DNA from 2 places in the Bacillus sp. TCT6 genome. Region 1 is predicted to be linked to the other one. Evidence: riboswitches for the same ligand, from Rfam matches in the RefSeq annotation. Region 1 holds a riboswitch; the other holds the start of a gene.
What was found. Region 1 has a riboswitch for thiamine pyrophosphate ahead of thiT (energy-coupled thiamine transporter ThiT). Riboswitches for the same ligand answer to the same signal wherever they lie in the genome.
Positions count from the first base shown of each region.

Region 2: it holds a riboswitch for thiamine pyrophosphate, as region 1 does, so the genes downstream of both, AC0ONG_RS00720 (MTH1187 family thiamine-binding protein) here and thiT (energy-coupled thiamine transporter ThiT) in region 1, are expected to answer to the same signal.

Region 1 is NZ_JBVYHX010000001.1:4,453,460-4,465,956, forward strand. It holds gene AC0ONG_RS22835 (PspA/IM30 family protein) at 1-5, opposite strand, end outside; gene AC0ONG_RS22840 (lipoprotein BA_5634 family protein) at 408-986, shown strand; gene AC0ONG_RS22845 (FeoB-associated Cys-rich membrane protein) at 1,021-1,191, opposite strand; gene feoB (ferrous iron transport protein B) at 1,205-3,193, opposite strand; gene AC0ONG_RS22855 (FeoA family protein) at 3,190-3,417, opposite strand; TPP riboswitch at 3,612-3,713, shown strand; gene thiT (energy-coupled thiamine transporter ThiT) at 3,799-4,470, shown strand; gene AC0ONG_RS22865 (sensor histidine kinase) at 4,679-6,529, opposite strand; gene AC0ONG_RS22870 (response regulator transcription factor) at 6,526-7,218, opposite strand; gene AC0ONG_RS22875 (class D sortase) at 7,258-7,878, opposite strand; gene AC0ONG_RS22880 (LPXTG cell wall anchor domain-containing protein) at 7,968-8,459, opposite strand; gene AC0ONG_RS22885 (hypothetical protein) at 8,638-8,970, opposite strand; gene AC0ONG_RS22890 (hypothetical protein) at 9,153-9,368, opposite strand; gene hpt (hypoxanthine phosphoribosyltransferase) at 9,530-10,057, shown strand; gene AC0ONG_RS22900 (diacylglycerol/lipid kinase family protein) at 10,141-11,043, shown strand; gene AC0ONG_RS22905 (DUF2199 domain-containing protein) at 11,085-11,594, opposite strand; partial or broken gene AC0ONG_RS22910 (Rpn family recombination-promoting nuclease/putative transposase) at 11,876-12,497, shown strand, end outside.
Region 2 is NZ_JBVYHX010000001.1:165,102-177,598, reverse strand. It holds gene AC0ONG_RS00775 (MFS transporter) at 1-390, opposite strand, end outside; gene AC0ONG_RS00770 (TetR/AcrR family transcriptional regulator) at 457-1,038, opposite strand; gene AC0ONG_RS00765 (hypothetical protein) at 1,119-1,262, opposite strand; gene AC0ONG_RS00760 (hypothetical protein) at 1,388-1,630, opposite strand; gene AC0ONG_RS00755 (thioredoxin family protein) at 1,644-1,958, opposite strand; gene AC0ONG_RS00750 (DnaJ family domain-containing protein) at 1,969-2,340, opposite strand; gene AC0ONG_RS00745 (glycosyl hydrolase family 18 protein) at 2,712-4,736, shown strand; partial or broken gene AC0ONG_RS00740 (P-loop NTPase family protein) at 5,177-5,371, opposite strand; gene AC0ONG_RS00735 (ABC transporter ATP-binding protein) at 5,368-6,117, opposite strand; gene AC0ONG_RS00730 (ABC transporter substrate-binding protein) at 6,114-7,112, opposite strand; gene AC0ONG_RS00725 (ABC transporter permease) at 7,109-7,882, opposite strand; gene AC0ONG_RS00720 (MTH1187 family thiamine-binding protein) at 7,854-8,174, opposite strand; TPP riboswitch at 8,276-8,377, opposite strand; gene AC0ONG_RS00715 (non-ribosomal peptide synthetase family protein) at 8,430-12,011, opposite strand; gene AC0ONG_RS00710 (methyl-accepting chemotaxis protein) at 12,146-12,497, opposite strand, start outside.

The DNA.
Region 1 (12,497 bases):
GACATCTAAATTCCTCCTATGATAAACCTCATATTTCAAATTCACTACTTGGAAAACTGAAAAATCTCCCTTTACAGTAAAGAATATTCATTTTACAGCCTATTTGTTTATTATAACAAAACTAATATGTCCTTACATGTTATTTCCAAAATACATCCATTATAATATGACATTCTATATACAATATTGTATTTATAATATATTCTCATTATCCCTCTTTGAAATTAACTTACTTTTGTGCGATTTCACTAAATTACATAAGTGTAATGTTACTGTAAGCTAACTCGATAGTTGCATTCTGATATTTCTTATACACTAATACCAGAAGCAACAAACAAGCTTCTTCACATGTAAGCAATAATACAAAAATTGTATTTACTATAAAACATATAAAAGGAGAAATCATCATGAAAAAATTAGTAGGAATCGGATTAGCAGCAGCAATTTCATTTGGTGCATTATCAGGTTGTTCTTTATTAGGAGAGAAAGCGAACGGTTTTGTACTGTACGGCTCAGAAGAACAAGTTCAGCAAATTACAGATAAAAACAAAAAAGAAGTGAAAGAAAAAGACTTCTATAAAATGAAAATGACAACATTAGATGGTAAAAAAGTTCTTGTAATGGATAAGAAAACTGGTGAAGAACTAGTGAAAAAAGAGTTACTTAGCAAAGTTGATGAAAAAGACAACACGAAACCACTTGATAAATTACCAGCTGTAACAACAGAACAAGGTTTATTATTTGCAAAAGAAAAAGTAGAAAATGCTACACTTGATGGGGCAAAATTAAAATATGAAGGCAACACAATTATCGGAAGTGGCCGTGCATATACAGATATGTATGCGATTGTCGATGACGCAACTTACAACAATGTAAAAGGTGATGAAAAATCTGTAGGTGTATTAAAATTTGATAAAGACCCAAGTAAAGAGTTCCCTGGTTACAAAGGCGTCGAAGCTTCTCAACTTGTAAAAATTAAAAAGTAAAACAAAAAAGCTTTGCAATTCGCAAAGCTTTTTTCTATTTATTATGAGCAATTTGTTCCATATCCGGACTACAAGTTTTCGACTGACATGACTTATTTAAAGAACATGCTGCGCATTTTCCTTTTTTACTTCTCTTTACAAAATTAACTAACGTGTATGCTGCATAACCAAAAATGATAGCTCCAATTATAATATTGACCATCATTATACATCTCCTTTTAGAATCCTAGTAAAGATCCAACTTGGTATATAATAAGCGTTAATACATAAGCAACAACGAGTGGATAAACGACTGAGAAAATCGTCCATTTGGCTGATCCTGTTTCACGTTTAATAACAGCCACCGTCGCTAAACATGGAACATATAATAAAATAAAGAACATAAATGCATAAGCTGATAATGCTGTATAATGTGCTCCCATTACGTTTCCAAGCACATCTTCTTTAACTGCATAAATAATTGCCATTGTAGAAACGACAACTTCTTTTGCTAAAAATCCTGTTAAAAGGGATGCTGCAGCTTGCCACGTTCCGAAGCCGAGCGGTGCAAATAACGGTGCGATAAACCCACCAATCATCGCTAAGTAACTGTCTCCCATATCAACACCAAATCCTGATGGACCTGCATAGTTTAATAACCAAATGACAACAGAACCACCAAAGATGAATGTACCTGCTTTACGAACAAATCCTTTCCCTTTCTCCCACGTGCTTAGCCATAACGTTTTCGCTTGTGGCACGCGGTAAGGAGGTAGTTCAATTACGAAAATAGACTTTTCCGCTTTTAAAATTGTAAGAGACATAATTTTTGTAACTAGTAATGCAAGAACAATACCTGCAACATATAAAGAAAATACAACAGTTGCCTGACTATGAGGGAAGAATACGCCCGCAAATAATGCGTATACAGGCAAACGTGCCGAACAAGACATAAATGGTGTTACAAGAACTGTAAGTAAACGTTCTTTTTCTTGTTCAATCGTTCTCGCTGCCATAATACCTGGAACGTTACATCCAAAACCGATAATCATCGGAATAAACGCTTTTCCGTTTAAACCGAAGAACTCCATAATTCGATCCATAACAACTGCAATTCGCGCCATATATCCTGAGTCTTCTAATAATGAAATGAAAAAGAATAGTGCAAAGATTTGTGGTACGAATACTAATACAGCACCAACACCGGCAATAATACCTTCTGTAACGAGCGCTTGAATAAAATGAGAAGCTCCAATACTTGTAAGTCCAACCGTCACCCAATCCGTAAGCTGGCCACCAAAAAACTCATCTAACATATCCGATAAAGGTGTCCCAATCCACGTAAACGTAACCTGAAAAATAAAAAACATAACTGCTAAAAAGATTGGAAGTCCTAAAATTTTATGCGTAATTAGTCTATCAATTTTTTCCGAAAAAGGAATTTTCCCTTCTTTCTCATGCTTCATAACATTTGTTTTTAACTTTTCAATATACGCTTCACGAGTTTTGTAAATGTGCTCTTCCAACGTACAATCAAGTTTTCCCTCTAGGCGAGATCGAATGGCTACAAGTTCCTTATAAATTGGTAATGCTTTTATTTCTTTTTCTACTACTTCGTTATTGCTTAAAAATTGAAGTGCTAACCATCTCGGATGCTCGTAATTCGCTTTCTCTAAAAGAGAAATTACCTCTTCAATTCCTTCATCCATTTGTACACCATATGAAATAATGAATGGTTTTTTCTCGTTTTTGTCATTTTCTTTAAGGGTCGCAAGTAGTTCTTCACAACCTTTTCCACTTCTTGCAACGACAGGAACGACTGTTACGCCTAATAATTCGGATAAACGTTTTACATCGATCACAATTCCTCTTTGCTTCGCCACATCAACCATATTTAGACCAATTGAAACTGGCTTGCCAAATTCGAGCAACTGCAACGTTAAATGCATATTTCGTTCAAACTGCGAAGAATCCACAATATTTAACATATGCTGAAATTCTTCTGTTAATAGAAAGTTTGTTACAACACCTTCATCACGTGAAACTGGATTTAAATCATAAACACCTGGTAAATCAATTAATGTTCCTTGTCTATCTTTTAATTTACCAACCTTTTTTTCTACTGTTACACCGCTCCAGTTTCCTACGTATTCATAAGAACCAGTAAGTGCATTAAATAATGATGTCTTTCCTGTATTTGGATTCCCTAGCAAAGCAACCTTATTCACGCTAATTCCACCTTTATCATTTTCGCGTCACAATGACGAATACTAATTAACTGTCCACGACACTCCAATGTACAAGGACCTTTGAACATCGCCTTTTGCTTCATACGAAGTTCGCTTCCTTCAGAAAGACCGAAAGCAGCCAATCTTCTCTTTAGTAAATAATCTAAAGACTGAACACTTTTCACTAGCACTTTCTCACCGATTTTAATATCTACTAAGCTCATAACCTTCCCCCTCCGAAGAGAATGATAATTATTTTCAGAAGAATTATAGCACACTCTATTTCTCTTGTACTATACCCTTTTGCTTCATATTTATTAACATTTCGCTACAATTCTATTTCAATAATTGTCATAACAGATTCGTTTGCCATTCCCATCCATTTCGCTTACAATAAACAATAACAAATAAAGAATCTCGTTATCACTGGGGGAGCCATGCCGCTGAGAGGGAACACTTCGTTCCGACCCTTCGAACCTGTTAGTTAATGCTAACGCAGGGATTGTGCAAACGTCCGAAATACATACCTCTTTTCATTTACGTATTTCGTATCCTCCTATGATATCTATTCTTTTTTGTACAACTTGGATTTAGGGGGAGACAACATGCGTAACACCAATTTACAAGCGATGATTGAATCTGCTATTCTTGCAGCCTTCGCCATGGTCATCGACATTTTACCACTTTCAATAAAAATATCAGCTACAGGCGGTTCTATATCTTTTGCAATGATTCCTATTTTTATTATCGCTTATCGCTGGGGTTTCAAAATGGCTTTCTTAGGAGGCTTAATTTGGGGATTATTACAAATTGTTGTAGGCGATGCCATTATCGTAACACCAATTCAAGTATTAATTGAATACTTCATTGCTTTCGCATTCATTGGGTTTGCTGGTTTATTCTATCGTCCAATTCAAAAGGCGCTTTTAACATCCAATGAAAATAACGAAGAACAATCAAACTTAGGTAGCCGTAAAGACAAACCTTCATCAAAACCAAACCAAGGGAAGAAAGTAATTGGATATATTATCGTCGCTACTTTTATCGGTAGTCTAGCTCGTTACTTCTGTCACTTTATCGCTGGTATCATTTTCTGGGGACAATATGCACCAAAAGGACAATCAGCAGTTCTATATTCTTTAATATTTAACGGTAGTACAATGATTGGTTCCTATATTCTATGTACCGTTTTACTTATATTTTTATTTATCACTTCACCACGTTTATTCAAAAGCATCAGTGCTTATCAAATGAATACACAAAAAAAGGGCGCTTAATGAGCGCTCTTTTTTCATATCGTAATATCAATTAAAAATACAATAAATGCACAAAAGAAAATAAATACCATTATACTTAGCCAATTGCTATGCACGGTTCATCGACTCCTTACATAACCTCGTTTTCTAACCAGATTATATCGTTTAAAAATAAAGATTAGGTAAAGATAGTATGAAAATAAATTAAAAAAAGCGTAGCATGCATTATCTACGCTTTTTTCGGTAAGTAAAAGTAAAATAATACACCGTCTCCTGTATTCTTTACTCCATATTCAGCATCGTGTAATTCTAAAATATTTTTAGAAATAGCAAGCCCAAGTCCCGTCCCACCTTGTGAACGCTGCCGAGCTGCATCCACGCGATAAAAGCGATCCCAAATTTTATCTAATTGTTCTTCTTCAATGTGAGTACCTTTATTTTCAATGCACACTTTTATACGATCTTTATCATCTATTGTCGAAATAATAATATCCTCTTTATTTGGTGTATAACGTATTGCATTCGTAATGAAGTTCACAATGACTTGTTCAATTCGGCCTTGATTTGCAATCACTTCAAATGAACGTATATTTTTATGGACATGAAGTTCTTTTTTCTCTATTTCCACAGATAGATGTTCACATATATCTTCAATTACTGTATCAATATAAAACGAAGACTTTTTCATTTTATATGTACCAGATTCAAATTTAGCTAACTCAAGCATATCCAAAATTAAAGTATCCATTTTGTCTACTTCTCTCTCCATCGCCTGAAAATAATACTCTTTTTTATGCTCAGCTACCCCGTCTTTTAAAATGGAAATACAACTTTTCATAATACTCAGCGGTGTTTTCAATTCATGCGAAACACCAGAAATGAATTCTTTCCGTGTATTTTCTAACTTTCTTTCCTTTTCAATATCTTGTTCAAGCTGTCCGATATGAGAATTTAATTTGTTAGAAAGTATATTAATATTTTTCGATAAATCACCAATTTCATCTTTTGAAGTAATCGGTATTTTTTCTGTAAAATCTAAATGCGCTATTTTCTTCGTCGTATCATTTATTTTTAATAACGGTTTGGCAATTTGCTTTGAATAATAAAACGAAGCTAAAAAAATAAGAACGACTACAAATGCAATGATGTATATGTAATAATCTTGCACCATTTGTACAGCTTCATCTACAGGCTGTAAAGAAGCCATTGCATATATATATGCTACTGATCCGTCTTTTTCTTTTATTGGCTTAACTAATAATTTATATTTTATATCATTCTTTTCATAATCTATTGTTTGTGTTGTATATCGTATTTTATTGCTTTCTTTTAATAATAAATCGGTTTGAAAACCCTTAATATTATCTAAAAATATGCTATTTTTATAAATTGGATTCACAGGACCGTTTACATCTGGTAACTGTACTTTTGTAACACGTCCTCCTATGTAAACGCCTAATTCCTGAGCAGCTTCTTCCTGTACGGCTGGTTTCTTTTCCTTAGCAAGTTGCTCCCCAGCCGCTCTCTTTTTCTCCTCATCTAATTTTATTTTCTCCTGAAATGCTTTTTCTAACGGTTTATTAGATCCACTTAAATTCTGCTTAGATAAAGAAAAAGAGAATGGAATAAAACTATCTTCTTTTCTCACTCCAGAAAAATAAATCTCTTGTCCTAAAAACTGCTCTAATGATTTATTATCAATCTCCTCTATATTGACGAGATTGTATAAGGGTATCTTGAATAGTTGTTGTCCAAAGCTCTTTTGTTGCCTACGATCTATCGTTACCTCAAAATAAAAATCATCCACATGTTTTAAATTCCCATTCTGATCTAGTGTCGTAATCCACGTATTATTTTCCCTAAAAAAGTCTTGCTCAAGTTTCTGAATTCCTTCTGCATTTCCTGTGTAGTTTAGATAATTCTTCTCAAAGGAATTTAAATTCACTTTAATATCTTCCACTTTTCGATTCGCATAATATTGTTTAAAAAATATCGTTTGTCCAATAAATATCGTCGCTAAAATCAACATACATAATGCTGTTGTAAGAGTAAATAATTTTAGTACAATTCCTTTCTTCATACATTTCCCTCAAATTTATAACCTGTTCGTACTACAGTTGTAATGTACTTTGCCTTCTCTCCTAATTTATTTCTTAAATTACGAATATGACTATTAACCGTTCGATCATCACCAGCAAATTCATATCCCCAAATTCTTGAAATTAATTGTTCCCTTGTTAGTACAATTCCTTGGTTTTTCATGAAATACACTAATATTTCAAACTCCGTATGCGTTAAACTAACATCTGCCTCATCAACAGTAACAGTACGTGACGGAAAATGAACTTGGATGCCATGAATCGATAACGTATCATCTTCATTCTCTAAAGGTTTCTTCGATGCCTTTCTACTTTCTAATAATCGTTTCGCTCTTGCTAATAGAATGGGTGGACTATACGGCTTCGTCACATAGTCATCTGCCCCAAGTTCAAAACCAAGTAACGTATCATCTTCATCTACGCGCGCCGTCAGCATAATAATAGGCACCTCGGACGTCTTCCTAATTCTTCGGCAAACAGACCATCCATCGAGTTCTGGCAACATAATATCTAAAATAACTAAATCAACTTCTTCTTCTTCTTCAAATACAACTAAAGCCTCTTTCCCGTCCCTCGCTTCAAACACTACATATTGTTCACTTAAAAAATAATCTTTTAATATTTCACGTAATATATCTTCATCTTCAACAATTAAAATGTTTTTTGACATAACTTATATATCCCCCTCCTGCTTTCAGAAACTATAATTTCATTTTGAATAACTGCCAGTTAACTTCGCCTCGATAATATATCTATCTGGTGCATCCCCTATATAATCAAATGGATAACAAGTTGTCAGTGTTAATATCGGTTCTTCTTTTTTTATAATAACATTACGATCATCCGCATGAGTAATCCATGTCTTTTGAATTTCATATGTGTACGTTTTATTATCATACTCTAAAACAAGGGTATCCTTTTCTTTCAACTCTCCTAAATCTGTAAATACAGTATCTCGATGTCCACTCAGTACAGTATGTCCCCCTCCAGATGGAGTTGTCGTTAAATCACTAACAAACATACCAACTCCTTTTTTCAGAGTCGTATCATCCGCTCCCCAATATATAGAAAACTTCTTCTTTATTTTCGGTATGTTTAACATCGCTACCTTTTCTCCTTCTTTATGTTCTGTTTGAGAAGAAGGCACTTGAGTGGTTACAGGTGTTTCATGAGAAAGTTGAGTATCTTGTATATTTTTAAGGCTCTTTATTTCTTCTGCTGTTAATTGCCCGGCAGAGCTCTTTCCTTTATACCATTCCACAGCGTAATAGGATCCCATGAATAGCCCTATAGCCATCAATATGATACCGATATAATTGAGTAACTTCATGTTTCATCCCTCCATGCCAAAAATGGTAGGAGTAACCTACCATTTTTAATATATGAAATTATCCCATTCTTTATAGGACAATATTTTATTTACGCTTTAAACTTACTGCGACGATTCAAACCAAATAATGTACCTAGTGCTACAAGGGCTGCACTTAATCCCATCATTACCACGTTATTTGATGCCGTGTTTGGCAATTTTTCACCTTGTACAACTGGCTTGGCTACTTCTTTTTTAGCTACTTCATTCTTTTGCCCAGCTTCTATAGCTACTTCTTTTTTGGCCATATCGTTTTTTAACTGTTCTTGCGCTATTCTCTTTTTCTCTTCTTCACTTTTTTTCTCAGCTTTTATTGCTTCCTCTTCTTTAGCCATATCATTTTTTTCTTGTACTTGTGCCGCTTCCTTTTTCTCTATTTCACTTTTTTGCTGTTCCTTAATTGCTTCTTCTTTTTTAGCTTTATCTTGCTGCATTTGCGCTGCTTCTTCCTTTGTCAATGTTCCTGTTGAAGCACTCGCTACTGAAGAATATCCTACTGTTAAAAGTGCCATTGCACAAATTGGTAATAGTCTCTTTTTCATCTTCATTCTCTCCTTATATTTTATTCACATCAACTCGCATCGGATGTATTACTAGAATAAGCAAGAGATATAAATATAAGATGCAGATGAAATATAATTCATTTAAAGATTTCATTGTAGAAAAAGAAAAAAACATCGCAATATATACGATGTTTTTTTCGGGTGTGTGTCTCAATATTTACATGTTACTTTCGCGCGATTTGGAAGTAGAACGGGCCGGAGCGATAACTAATTGTCTCGGCTCAGTTTTCTTGAAGTGATTTTTGACGTTACACTTACGACGTTGAACAACCCACGCTTTAATAGGGTTTGTCAAAATAATCTTTTGCTCTTCGTTAGGGGCCTCTTCTTCAAACCTACAACTTTCGCTCCATTTATTCCATTTCATTGTAAATTTAGAAGAAGAATGATCATCTTCACGATCAAACAAGTGCAAAAAATCCATTTTTCCATCTAGCATTACGGTATTACTAGTCGCTAAAAAAGAAAAGGTCGTCCAACGTTTCTCCATGCCCTCCTACTCCTTTTTCACATATAGAGTGCCTAAAACTTAATTTACCTAAAATATGCTTGCCTTTTACCTTACACCCATAGTTTATCCAAAATGCTATTATGCAACTATCGATTTGCCTTACAACTACCTTACATTTTTGTAAGAAACAAAAAACCTTCACTCTATATAATGAAGGTTTCTTACTTTTTATCTATATGATTTCTCATATCATCAAGTCCAGCTTCTTTTAGCTGCGACATCATACCGTGCGAAATTGCTCCTAACACTAAAGTCATTCCAATTAATGAAATACGAATCGCAGGTACATCAATTACGTAAGCCAACAGGCCAAGAACAATTGTTAAAAGTAATGCTTTTATAAATGTTACACTTGTGTACTGTTTCTTCTTCATCATATTCACCCTTTTTGGAAGCGTTTTCTTAATGTGCTTAGTATATCATATCATCAGATGATTTTGTCTTTATCTTTGTAAAAAATTACTATCTCCTTTGACTTTTTCTATTCTATCCTTTACAGTCGAAATGTTCGCAAGTTTTACACTGTAGGAGGATTACAATGAATATTGAAATAAAAGACACTTTAATTTCTGAAGAACAATTACAAGCAAAAGTGAAAGAATTAGCACTTCAAATCGAACGTGACTTTGAAGGAGAAGAAATCGTAGTTATCGCAGTATTAAAAGGTTCATTCGTATTTGCTGCTGATTTAATTCGTCACATCAAAAATGATGTAACAATTGACTTTATTTCTGCATCTAGCTACGGAAATCAAACAGAAACAACAGGAAAAGTGAAACTACTAAAAGATATTGACGTAAACATTACTGGAAAAAACGTAATTGTTGTAGAAGATATTATCGATTCTGGTTTAACACTTCATTTCCTAAAAGACCACTTCTTTATGCATAAACCAAAGGCACTCAAGTTCTGTACATTACTTGATAAGCCAGAACGCCGTAAAGTAGACTTAACAGCTGAATATGTTGGCTTCCAAATTCCAGATGAATTCATCGTTGGATACGGTATCGACTGTGCGGAAAAATATCGTAACTTACCATTTATTGCTTCAGTTGTAACGGAATAATATAATAAAATAAGCTTCCATCAGTTACTGATGGAAGTTTATTTTCTATCACGATTCGTAAAAGACAAAGGGAGAGAATAAAAATGACAAAGACAAAATTTGAAAAAGTACTCCTCATCGTAAATCCGAAAGCTGGTCAAGGTGACTTACATACAAATTTAACAAAAATCGTACCACCTCTTGCCGCAGCTTTTCCTGATCTACATATCCTTCATACGAAAAAACAAGGTGATGCAACAAAATATTGCCAAGAGTTTGCTAGTAAAGTAGATTTAATTATCGTCTTTGGTGGTGATGGAACAGTATTTGAATGCACAAATGGCTTAGCACCTCTCGAAACTAGACCTACACTTGCAATTATTCCAGGTGGAACTTGCAATGACTTCTCTCGCACACTTGGTGTTCCGCAAAACATTGCAGAAGCGGCAAAACTTATTACAAAAGAACATATAAAACCAGTTGACGTTGCAAAAGCAAATGGACAACATTTCTTAAACTTCTGGGGGATTGGTCTCGTATCTGAAGTATCAAACAATATCGATGCAGAAGAAAAAGCAAAGCTTGGTAAAATCGGTTACTATTTAAGTACAATTCGAACTGTAAAAAATGCTGAAACATTCCCGGTAAAAATTACTTATGACGGACAAGTATATGAAGACGAAGCTGTCCTTGTCATGGTTGGAAATGGTGAATATCTTGGTGGTATTCCATCCTTTATTCCGAACGTAAAATGTGATGACGGAACACTTGATATTTTCGTAGTCAAATCAACAGGGATTCAAGCATTTAAAGATTACATCGGAAAGAAATTATTTGAAGACTCAAATGAAAATGACATCTTCCACGTAAAAGCGAAATCCATTCATATCGAAACAGAGGAAGAAAAAGAAGTAGATACAGATGGAGAAAGTTCGCTTCATACACCTTGTCACATTGAATTATTACCAGGACACTTTACGATGATTTATAATCCTGCGGTTGTGTAAAGAAAAAAACGAGTGCTAGCACTCGTTTTTTCTCTTCTAATCTAGTTATGTCGTTGAATAATTTCCTCTATTTCTTTAACTCTGTCTAAAGTAATTCCATTTCTTTGTTCGATCGCTAAAGGATGGTCGGTTGGCTCTAATTCAACATACGGTGCCATTCCAACTTCTCTTATATGTACATTTGTTTTTAAATTTAATGTTTCTGGATAAACTGGTATTTCTACAGATAACCACCCAAAATAAGGATCACTATTTTCTCGGCCTCTCTCATCCCACTTTTCTAATACTTCATCATAACTTTCTTTACTAAGCGATACCCACACAGTCCATATGAAATTTTCGTGGTAATCAATGATAGGAATCTCTAAACAACCTCTAATAAAGTAATGTTCATCGTCCATTACGCAAAGTTCTGATGTTAAATGGAAGCGTCCCTCTCTTTCATGGGGCGCTACCTCGTAATAATAATATGGTGCTTCACTTCCGTAGCATAAAGGAAGTGTAAAATGACTCATTTGTACTTTTTCTCCAGATTTTCTTCTTCTTTTCATTTATTATTCTTTCTCCTATCTTTTTCAGTCACAACCAAACTCCACCCAATTTTCCCAGTTCGTATTAGCATCCTTATTTACAATTTCACTAGAGTATACCATAAACATACTTACCTTTCATTTTCTAATAATATTACTAAAAAATAGTAGAATGACTAGTTTGCATACTCTAGTTCTTTTTATGTACAATGAAGGAAAGAAGCACCTTCATATAAGGGAGAGGACAAACTTTGTTCAACCAACAGTTAGTTAATTTACGCATTGATTTTGCATTTAAACAATTGTTTGGTACGAATGGTAGTGAAGATATTCTAATTGCATTTTTAAACGCTATGTTACAAGATTCTTTAGAGTCGCCCATTGCTTCTCTACAACTAGAAGATCCACATTTACACAGGGAATATGAAGAGGATAAGTTATCTATTTTAGACATTTCAGCGACATTAAACACAGGAACAAAAGTCAATGTAGAAATACAACTCAATAATAATCACGATATGGTTAAACGCAGTTTATATTATTGGGGAAGACTATACACATCTCAACTACAAAAAGGGATGCCCTACAGTGCACTTCACAAAACCATCACCATAAACTTACTAAACTTCGTAATGTTTTCGGAACACCCAGCCTTCCATACAACGAGCATATTATGGAATACACAACAAAAAAACTCCTAAGTGACGACATAGAAATCCACACTATAGAAATTCCAAAGTTAACTGAACAATGGTATGAAGAAAAAGTAAATCCGTGGAAAGATCCATTTGTTCGTTGGCTTTTATTGCTTTCAGCAAATGAGGATGAGCACTTAACTAAACTATTGGAGGATATTGCTATGAACCAAGACCCTATTTTACAAAAAGCGATAAATAAATGGGAACGTATGAGTCAAGATTCTTC
Region 2 (12,497 bases), 4.3 Mb from region 1:
TTTTACATAGCGCTTAAATATACGCGAAGATGAGGGCTGAGAAAACTGACCTACAATCGCGGAAATGAGTGTTGCAAAAAATATAGCCTGCCAATAATCAAATTTTAACAATACGAAAATTCCTATAATAGACAGTACACTTAACACATCTCCAGCAACCATTGTTCTTTTCGGATTCCAACGATCTGCTAATGCACCACCAATGAACGAGAAAATAAAGATAGGTGCATACTCCATGACAGATAATAGAGACACTGAAACTGGATCATTATTTGTCCGCTCCATTATGAAATATAAAAGAGCCATATTTCTAATCCAAATTGCAAATTGTTGTAAAATATCAGATGCCATAACGAGCATAAATGCTCGGTTTTTAAATAAAGCGTTCATTTTCATTCCCCTTTCACAAACCGACCGTTCGGTCTAATTTATTCTTTAAGAAAAGCAACTGACCTATTATTCAGCTGCCATTCCTTTTAACAATACATCTATTGCCTTTTTATAAATACGCTTCAACTCTTTATAATCTAGCTCGTAGTAAAGTACTCCAAGCCCTGATAATAATCCATTCACAATATACATAAGATCACGAGTATTATCTTCACGAAACTCTCCAGACTGTATACCTGCTTCAATTAATTTCTCAAACATAACATATGATTCTCTAGTTAAAGCTAACAGTTCATCCAGAATCTCTTTACTTACAACTTGGCTCATAGAGAATTCCTCTATTGCATTTGAAATTGGTTGCTGTATGTCCTCTACATGATATTCCGCGAGACCATATAGTTTTTCAGTACTAGTGCTATACAACTTCTCTTTTTCATTCCATTTTTCAAGCCAATCATACGTATGCTGTTTCACTACAAATAAAAATAAATCTTCTTTACTTTTAAAGTGATAATAAATACTTCCTTTACTTCGCTCTGTAATTTCACAAATCTCTTCCATAGATGTAGCTGCGTAGCCCTTCTGTGAAAATAGACTTTCTGCTTTATATGCAATTTCTTTCTTTATCTCTTCTGCGCTTCTTCTCATATTCACACCTCTTTAAACCGACCGTTCAGTCTAATAATAACAAATCAAAAACCTCTATCGCAAGAGGCTATATTCCTTATTTAAGAAAATGTACTTTCAAACCAAGTTCGAATCATATGTATTGTTCCAAATTTAAGTGTTAATTTAACAAGAAATACGCCTCCCGCAGCTAATAAAAATAACACTACTTTCCCCTTATTTTTCACTCTCGGTTCCCTTTTCATTTCCATTCCCCTTAGTATGTTAAAAATATTAATCAAACGTTTGTTTAACTGTGTTTATGCATATGTAAGCCAACTAATCAAACGTTTGTTTAAAAAGAAATACGCCTATATAAGGCGCATTTTCATCAATCACCACCACCGCAGCTTCCCCCGCTATCTCCCCCAAAAGACCCTCCACAATCATGTGAACCGCCATCATGCGAGCTATCATTATCAGATCCAGCAAAGAAAAATAATGGTGATGAGCTGTTAGATGAATTATGAATGTTATTTTGTTTTGTAAGATTTACCTTCTTTTTGTTCGATCGAACTGCTGTTACGATTATTCCAACTACAACAAATAATAGTATGACAATAATAAATTCCATATAAAAGCCTCCCTTATTCCTCGAATAATTGAATGGTTCTCTCTAGATTTTTAAGTGAAATGAAGCACGATTCCCGAAGGATCTCTTTTCCATTATAAAATAATAAAACTGTTGGTCCTGTAAATACTGCATATCGCCCCGCAATCTCTTGCATGTCTTGTAGTAATATCTCTATTTTCTCTACGTAATCATAATTCTCTAATACGTAATTTACTTTCCTTAACATAACATCACAAACACCACAATTTTCTGTTTTAATGAACAGAAGTACCAATTGTTGTTCTTCAATATATGTCGCTAATTCTTCTATCGTTTTAAATTTATGCATCTTATCCCTCTTAACGCAATTTATGAAATACTCTATCTTGATACATACGAAAAGCTGAACTATCTTTAATCCTTCTCTTTTCCATTACCTGCTGAAAACGAAGCGTTTTTGCTGTTAACTCTTCTCGTAATTTCTTTCTCTCTTCTTCATCATAACAGCAAGCAATTAGATCCTCTATTTTTAATATATCTTTTTGTAGTTCCATTTCTGATGGAATCATTCCCGCATTTTTTAAAATTTTATAACTCATTCTAAGTTCTGGAGGTACCATTGAAAGATCTTCTAATTGTAGTGGTTTTCCTTTTCCCGGCAGATAATCAAGATCACCATTCCGTATTGCTTGTCGAATTTTTTCTTCAGCAATGTTCAAAAACACATCCACACCATTCCCTCCTTTACATATTTTTACTATTATTTTACATGATATTTCCTTATCTTTCTACGTCTTTAATAATTGACTCCAGACAATTTTTTCTCAAATTTATTTATAATAAGCTTTTTCCTCCCATACCGATCTTTCGTTTTCATATATAGTTTGTATTCAAGCCTTTTTGTATTGAGAAAGTATGTTTTAACTTAATAAAGCGTTTACACTAAATCTTACATTTGTTACGATTTAATCACCCCCAGCTCCCTTGTATAGACTTCGTGATGTCTGATCATTTTATCTAGACGTTTCATACGTCTAGATTCATTTTGATTTATTGGCGTATGCCTTTAAATATATTTTTTATTTTGAAAGGAGAAATGGCTATGAGGTCTCAAAAATTCACACTGCTATTACTATCTCTACTACTTTTCTTACCTCTTTTTCTCAAAAATTTTATTACTCCAAATCTCGCATTAGCAGATTCACCAAAGCAAAGTCAAAAAATTGTTGGGTACTTTCCTTCGTGGGGCGTTTACGGACGTAATTATCAAGTTGCTGACATTGATGCATCAAAACTTACTCACCTTAACTATGCTTTCGCGGATATTTGTTGGAATGGAAAACATGGAAACCCTTCTACTCACACTGATAATCCAAATAAACAAACGTGGAACTGTAAAGAATCTGGTGTACCATTGCAAAATAAAGAGGTTCCTAATGGTACTCTCGTACTCGGTGAACCATGGGCTGATGTTACCAAATCGTATCCTGGTTCAGGGACAACTTGGGAAGATTGCGATAAATATGCCCGTTGCGGAAATTTCGGAGAACTAAAACGATTAAAAGCTAAATATCCTCACTTAAAAACAATTATTTCCGTTGGTGGCTGGACTTGGTCTAACCGCTTTTCTGATATGGCCGCTGATGAAAAAACAAGAAAAGTATTTGCTGAATCTACAGTATCTTTTCTTCGTGCATATGGGTTTGATGGCGTGGATTTAGACTGGGAATATCCGGGCGTTGAAACGATTCCTGGTGGTAGTTATCGTCCTGAAGATAAACAAAATTTCACTCTCCTTCTTCAAGACGTCCGAAATGCTTTGAATAAAGCAGGTGCTGAAGATGGCAAACAATATTTACTAACAATCGCTTCAGGCGCAAGCCAACGCTACGCTGATCATACAGAGCTAAAGAAAATTTCTCAAATACTCGATTGGATTAATATTATGACATATGATTTCCACGGCGGATGGGAAGCTACTTCTAATCATAATGCAGCTCTATATAAGGATCCAAATGACCCAGCAGCAAATACGAATTTTTACGTAGATGGTGCTATAGATGTTTATACAAATGAAGGTGTTCCAGTGGATAAACTAGTATTAGGCGTACCTTTTTACGGACGTGGCTGGAAAAGTTGTGGTAAAGAAAATAACGGACAATATCAACCTTGCAAACCAGGTAGTGATGGGAAACTTGCTTCTAAAGGTACTTGGGATGATTATTCTACCGGTGACACAGGTGTATATGATTACGGTGATTTAGCAGCCAATTACGTTAATAAAAATGGTTTTGTACGCTACTGGAATGACACAGCTAAAGTACCTTATTTATATAATGCAACTACAGGCACATTTATTAGCTACGATGACAATGAATCTATGAAATATAAAACAGACTATATAAAGACGAAAGGTTTAAGTGGAGCAATGTTTTGGGAACTAAGCGGAGATTGCCGTACAAGTCCAAAATATAGTTGTAGTGGTCCAAAATTACTTGATACGCTAGTAAAAGAATTACTTGGTGGACCTATTAACCAAAAAGATACTGAGCCACCAACGAATGTTAAAAACATTATAGTTACGAATAAAACTTCAAGCTCAGTTCAATTAAGCTGGACTGCATCCACTGATAACGTAGGCGTTACTGAATACGAAATTACTGCCGGAGAAGAAAAATGGAGTGCAACAACAAATAGCATTACAATTAAAAACTTAAAACCTAATACGGAATACACATTTTCAGTAATTGCCAAAGATGCTTCTGGAAATAAATCACAACCTACCGCTCTTACTGTCAAAACGGATGAAGCTAATACAACACCTCCTGATGGAAATGGCACTGCTACATTTTCAGTCACTTCGAATTGGGGAAGCGGTTATAACTTCTCGATTATAATTAAAAATAACGGAACGACTCCTATTAAAAATTGGAAATTAGAATTTGATTATAGCGGCAATTTAACACAAGTTTGGGATTCTAAAATTAGTAGTAAAACAAATAATCATTATGTAATTACGAACGCAGGATGGAATGGCGAAATTCCTCCTGGTGGATCAATTACAATTGGTGGTGCAGGAACGGGTAATCCTACCGAACTTTTAAATGCCGTCATTAGCGAAAACTAGACGTAATATCCATTAATTATTTCACTAAAGTTTGAATTTAGGTTTGAGCAATACTTCCTAAATTCAAACTTTTAATTTTATGAAAAATAAAAAGCATCACAATAACCTATTATAATTAGTTTCCAATATGAAGTTGATATGAAGTTAATTTGAATTTTACATGAATTCCCTTTAATTTCTATTGTCTTCCTATAATATCCACATTATTCTTTACATATAGGAATTATTTTCATTCCACTTTGAACTATCTATATATATAAAGAAAGATAGTCACCTTTTAGGGAAAGGCTTTCGTATTATTATAAATATAACAAAAGAAAAAGCACGCTTATAAGCGCACCATAAGAGTGCTTCTTCATACAATTCTCATGTAAGAGTTCTCGAAAATCATGTTAATCACAAAGAAAAGACATTAGCTCATAAAAGCTAATGTCTTTTCTTTATTCATATTGTTCAGCATTCCACTCTTCTATATTCCATACTTTTGTTATCCACGATTCATAGAAAGAAGGTTCATGTGAGACAATTAAAACCGTTCCTTTATATTGTTGTAACGCTTCTTTTAAAGCCATCTTAGTTTCTACATCCAAATGATTAGTCGGTTCGTCTAAAATTAAAACATCAGCTTTTTCTATTTTTTCATATAAGGAGCTAACACACTTAAAATCTCTTCTTTATCCTTTTTTAATTCGAGTGATGTTAACATATCCATCGTTCTCGGTCTAGGTAATTTCACTTGTACCTCGCCAACAATTGACGCTGGTCTTTGAGATAAAATAAATACGCGATCTGAAAGCAAGATTGCCTCATCTAAGTCATGTGTAACCATAACGATTGTTTGCTTCTCTTGATGCCAAGAGTTTAAAAGCCAGCTATGTACTTCCATTTTTGTAAATGCATCTAACTTTCCAAAAGGCTCATCAAGCAGCATAATTGGCTTTTCACATAAATATGTGCGCAGAAAACTAATTCTTTGACGCATACCACCAGACAATTCATCTGGATAATGGTCTGCATATTCATCTAGTTCGAACTGCTTTAATGCTTCCATTCCTTCTGTCAGCCTTTGTTTTTTCGGCTTTCCTTCAATTTCTAACGGAAGAACGATATTTTGCAAAGCTGATCGCCACGGTAGTAATAAATCTTGTTGTGGCATATAACTAACAACATCTTGCCCTTGTACTTGCTTATCTTTATACATTACGTTCCCGCTTGTTGGTTTTTCAACATTTGCAATCATGTTTAATAATGTGCTTTTCCCGCAACCACTCGGTCCTACAAAGGAAACAAACTCTCCCTCTTGTATAGAGGCACTAATATTCTCTAATACATTCTTTCCGTCGAAAGATTTCACTATATTTTTTATTTGTAATCCGCTCATTTTTCACTTGGAAGGAATTCATTTGTAAAAGCATCTTTTACATCGATTTTCTTTTTAATAACTTTGTTGTCATATAAGAAATTCATGTAATTCGTCCAAATTTCTTCCTTCTGTACTCCCCATGCTTTCGCATCATCTTGATACTTCGTACTTAACCATTTCTGGCTTTCTTGAACTAAATCTTTATTTACATCTGGAACAGCTTTAATTAGAATATCAGCAGCTTCTTTCGGTTCCTTAATTGCAAAATTATAACCTTCTGTTGTTGCACTCATAAACTTTTTCACAAAGTCTTTATCTTGCTTCGTATGTTTTTCACTCGTAATAATAACAGGACTATAGAAATCAAGCGCTGGATCTAAGTCCTTCACCATAATCGTATTTAACTCTTTTCCTTGGCGCTTCGCTTCAATTCCATCCCAACCGTAATAAATCCATTCGAAATCTGCATCACGACCGATTGATTTAAAGAAATCTGTTTGTCCTAAGATGATTTTTTCAACTTTATTAAAATCAGCTTGATGCTTATCCATAATCGTCTTTAATGTCGCTTCTTCCGCTGGTCCTCCCCAGCCGCCATAACGTTTACCTTCAAAATCTTTCGGTGACGTCATATTATCTTTCTTAAGCGATGCAAACGCTGAAGTGTTATGCTGAATAATCGCTCCTACAGATACAACAGGAATTCCTTCCACACGAGCTAATGTTACATTTTCTTGTGCGCTTATTGCGAAGTCTGCTTTTCCTGATGCTATCATTTGCTCTGCTGTTACATTGTCACCCGGTTGAATAATTTCTACATCTAATCCTTGCTTTTTGTAATAATCTTTCGTTTGTGCTACATATAAGCCAGTATGATTCGTATTTGGAAACCAATCTAATACTACTTTTACTTTTTGATCTTTACTTGCACTTTCTTCTTTCTTCGCCGGATTACATCCAGCCACACCTACCGCTAATAAGGCAGCTAACATAACTTTCAAACCTTTTTTCATTTTCTGCCGTCCTTTCTATATATCCATGGTGCTGTTATTCTTGCCATAAACTCTACGATAAAATACAGGCACAATGTCACCATAACGATGATTGCTGCAACACCAAATACTCGAGCAGTCAAAAATGATTTTGTAGCCCTCGTAAGCATAACGCCTAATCCTTCACTTGCACCGAGCCATTCTCCGATAATTGCCCCCATTACGCTATATGTAACTGCAATTTTTAAGCCTGAGAAAAAGTATGGAAGCACTGCTGGAAATTTTACTTTCTGGTAAACTTGCCATTTCGTCGCCTTCATTGTTTGTAACAGCTTCAACATGTTTTTATCTACTGTTTGAAAACCTTCTAAAATACTAAGCGCAATTGGGAAGAAACAAACGAGTATTACGACCATTACTTTCGGCAACATCCCATATCCAAACCAAATAATAAATAGTGGTGCAAGTACAACAATTGGAATTGTTTGCGAAATAACAAGCAATGGATTTATTAAAATACGAAATAACGGTATAACGTCCATAATAATTGCGATGCTCGTCCCCAATAAAATTGCAAAGAATAGTCCAATTATAACTTCCTGCAGTGTTTGCATCGTATTTGGTAATAGTAAATCTTTCATCCCAATTAATTCTTGAACAATGGCAGAAGGCTTTGGTAAAATCCACGGTTCGATTTTAAATAATGAAACAGATCCTTCCCATATCGCAATGAGAAGGATAAGCCAAATAGTTGTAATAAGTTTAGATTGCTTCTGGTTTTGCATATTCATCACGGTACTTCCAAACCTTTTCATCTATCGTTACACCAGTGCTTGGACGATAATGGATTTTAATAGAAGTAATCACTTCTTCTGCTCCAGCATCGACGCAAGCTTGTTGTGCACGTTTAACGACATCAAGAAGTACATCTAATTCTCCTTCCAAAGTTGTTTCCATTGCCCCTACTTCATAACGAACTCCCGATTGTTGCACAACTTCAATTGCTTTATCGACAACAGAATATACATCTTTCGTTTTCGCTTGTGGTACTACTGAAAATGACATTGTAACTTGTTGTGACATAATAAAATCCCCCTTATAAAATTAAATTTCAAAAATAAGAAAAGGCTTTCCTACTGCGTAGGAAAGCCTTGTATGCAAGTTATTATAGAATAACATATGCTACATCACTTTAAGTAACTCCCTACGCTGGCATTATCCAGATCAGGTTGAGGGTCGATGTTTACTTACATCCTCTCAGCCAATTGGCTCCCCGGTCCTTAATTCGTTTTCATTGTAGCATGATTTATTTTATTGAACAAACAAAAGCATGCATAATCATTTCATTATTTTTGGAAAATAACCAACTTTTTCACCATGAGCTAATAACTGCTGTATAAATTCTTTATTAATTGCTGGTACTTTCAATTCTTTTTTCTTAATCCATTCATTCGTTCTACGCGTACCCATTACAATTTCAGATTGCTGCGCTCCATCTCCTGCAACTTGAGAAGCAATTAACTCTGCTATTACTTCATTTCCCTTTGCTAATTCAAGTCCGGCATTTTCATATTCTGAAAGTGTAACCAGTTCAAGATTGTATCCACACTCTCCAATTAGCTGTATAAATTGTTCAAACTCAATTTGATGTGGATGACAGATGTGCAATGTTTCTCCATCTATTTGTGAATCTTGTACATACGTTACAATTGATTTACTAGCAAAATCAATTGGTGTGAAATCAACTTTCCACTTCACATTTGGTGCTTTTCCAATTAATAGCATTGTTTTAATAAGACGATAAAATGCGTTTCCTTCAATATTTTGTTGGAACGAACCTGTTTCTGAATGACATGCTAAATTACCTGCACGATAAATATTTCCACGCAAACCATTTTTCATTGCTTCACGAACAATGTTTTCCGCTTGTAGTTTACTATTTGAATATACATTCTCTAAGTCTACACTGTAATTAAAATCACCAGTTTTCATGTATGTATCCCATTGATCTACCGCTAATTCTAACGGGATACCAATCGTAGAAATAAAATGGAATGTAGCATCTTTTTCCACTAATGCTAGCATACGGCTAGTTCCTTGGACATTTATATTTTCAAATTGTTTTACATCTCCAAAATGTCTTACATCTGCACCGCAATGAATTATCGTATCCATCTTAGAACTGATGAACATAAATTCTTCTTCGCTCATCCCAAGATACTCTTCTCCCAGATCACCAGCTACGGCCTGTATACGCTGTAACCATTCTTCACATATATCATTAAAGTAAGCTGTTAATGTATCTATAATTCTTTGCTGCACATCTTTGGTTGGTCTTACTAAACAATAAATAGTAGCAGATGTATCTCTCAGCAATTCATATAATATGTGTGATCCTAAATAACCAGTAGCTCCTGTTAAAAAGACATTTGAAATCTGGGTTTCTTCCAAAACGTTTGCATACGTAATAGTATCCGGTTCGTGAATCACTTTATATTCACGAAATACTTCTTCTTTCTCTACTTTTACTTCTCGCTCAATTCGAGCTAATCCATATATCGTTCTTTCTTTAAAGAAATCTTGAATTGTTAAATGTGAGAAATCTTCTTTTAACAATGTTAAGACTCGTAATACTTTCAATGAATGTCCACCAATTGTAAAGAAATCATCATGCACTCCAACTTTTGAAATTCCTAATACTTCCGCCCAAGCGTTCGCTATTTGTTTTTCTGCTTTATTAGAAGGTGCAACATATTCTTGTAGACGAACCGGTTCATACTTTTCTTCTAACTGAGCTAACTTCTTAACATCAATCTTTTTATTAGGTGTAAGTGGTAATTCATTAATATAAATTAGTTTAGATGGCACCATATAATCTGGTAATTGCTCTTGTAACTGATAAACTAATTCTGGTATTTCTTTTTTATTTAAAGTTGTATAGAACGCGATTAAATATTGGCTACCTTCCTTACTCTTCTTAGCAAAAACAGCATTTTCTTTTATATTATGATTTTGAGAAATTTTACTTTGGATTTCTCCTAGTTCAATACGATGTCCTCTAATTTTTACTTGATCATCTTTCCGATGTAAAAACTCTATATTTCCATCCTCTAGCAACTTAACAATATCACCTGTTTTATATATACTAACTATAGGATTAAAAGGGTTCGGAATAAAAGCTTCAATTGTTTTATTAGGTTTATTAAAATACCCTTTTGCTAATCCTACTGAATCTATATATAATTCACCAGGTACACCAATTGGACAAAGATTCATATTCTCATCCAAAATCATAACTTGATAATTAGAACATGGTTTACCAATGGGAATACTCGCAATATCCTCATTTAACTGACTAGGTATTTTATAAGTTGTCGTCACTACTGTACATTCTGTCGGTCCGTATACATTATGAATTTCAACATTTGTACCTATTCTTTCTCTCCACAATTTAATAACCTCTACAGGCAACATTTCACCGCCAATCGCAATTCTTTTTAGGGAAGCTAGCTTATATATATCTTCTTCTGCTAAATAAGTTGCTACTTGTCGAACAAAAATTGTTGCTAATGCCAAGATCGAAGTTGCTTTCACTTTATAGATTGCATGTGCAAATGCTTCTACAGACAATCGCTCTTCCTCTAATAATACATACAAGTTTCCTCCACAGAATAAAGAAGCAAATGACTCCCATACAGAAGCATCGAAACTAAAGGAAGGAAATTGGGCAAATACATCCTCTTCTGTCAATTCATATTGCTTTTGCATCCAAATGTACAGATTAACAACGCCTCTATGTGCTAACATCGTTCCCTTTGGATTCCCTGTTGAACCAGATGTATAAATCATATAAGCTACATCATCACAATGAATAGACAACTTTACATCTATATCTTCACAAGTTTCACTATCATACATTGAAACTGTTTGAACCCCATCACATGTTATAGGCGTCTCTTTCATCAATATAACTTTCGCTTGGCTATCTTGAATAATGTACTGTATTCTACTTTCCGGATAATCTGGATCAATCGGAACATACGCTGCACCAGCTTTTAATATAGCTACCATACTTACTACTGTGTCTATGCTACGTTTCATAAATATTCCAACATAGTCTCCTAATTGGACGCCGTTTTTAATTAACATATGAGCTATTTGATTACTTTTTTTATTTAGCTCCTCATAAGTTAAAGTACCTTCCCTTGAAGATAAAGCTATACGATTTGGAAATTGAGTAACAGTATTATAGAACATATCGACGATACTTTTCTCAGGATATACTGCTGTCGTATCATTCACTTGACTATAAAGTGCCATCTCGGCCTCTGTAATAACATTAAAATCATTTATATAATTATTATTATTTTGTAATGTATTGATTAAAACACCTTGTATTTGTTGTGCATAACGAGTAATCGTTGTCTCTTTCCAATTAACACTATTAAATATTATTTCTACGCTTTGCATATTTTTACTGAATACAAATTGTAATGTATTCGTGTCTTGTAGCTCATAATATGTTTCACCAATAATAATAGGTGACATTTCATATAATGTATTACCGTTTTGAAACTCTTCTATTTCTTCCTCATTCATTTCTTTAATTTGTTCCAGTTGCTCTTCAATCTGTAAATTCAAACTTTCATAGGAGAGAAAATTAGAAATTTCAATAGTAATCGGAAATAAACTTCCTCTTACATGATAAAGCACGACAATATGTTTTTCTTTAGAAATATGATATAACCACGTTGCAGTCGCTCCTATTAAATCTACAATGTGAGTCAAATTTGGAAATAGTTCAGTTTTTCTTTTTACCCCAAATTCTGTTCCTTGAACATCTTTAGGTATTTTAATACTTCCTTCTACTTTTCCTAAAAATTCTTTTACCATCTCATTATAAGAAATTGCTAATTTCATATTTATGTAAATTCCTCTCTCAAATATAATAAAGGTGTGAAAATTCACACCTTTTTCATCCCTTATTAACGGGCAAATTAGTTCAATTCATAATCAAAGGGGGATCCCCCTTCGATTAGAATTGATCTTTCTTCTTATTCACTTTTAAACTCACCAATTAGCTCTTGTAATTCCTGAGAAAGCCAACTTAAAGAAGTCGCTAATTCTGCAATATCTTGTACTGATATTTCTTGCTCTTTCATGCTTTCTTCAACATTACTACTGCTGTTGGCATAAGTATTTGCAATATGTGATAATTCATTTACGACTTGAACAATATTCTGGCTATTTTGTAAAATGTCACTCGAATTACCAGAGACAGCTTTTACTTGATCTGTAACAGATTGCGCTGATTTTGAAATTTTTTCAAAGAAATCTCCACTACTTTGAACAAGTGAAATTCCAGTTTCTACTTCTTTTGAACCTTTTTGCATTGAAACTACAGCA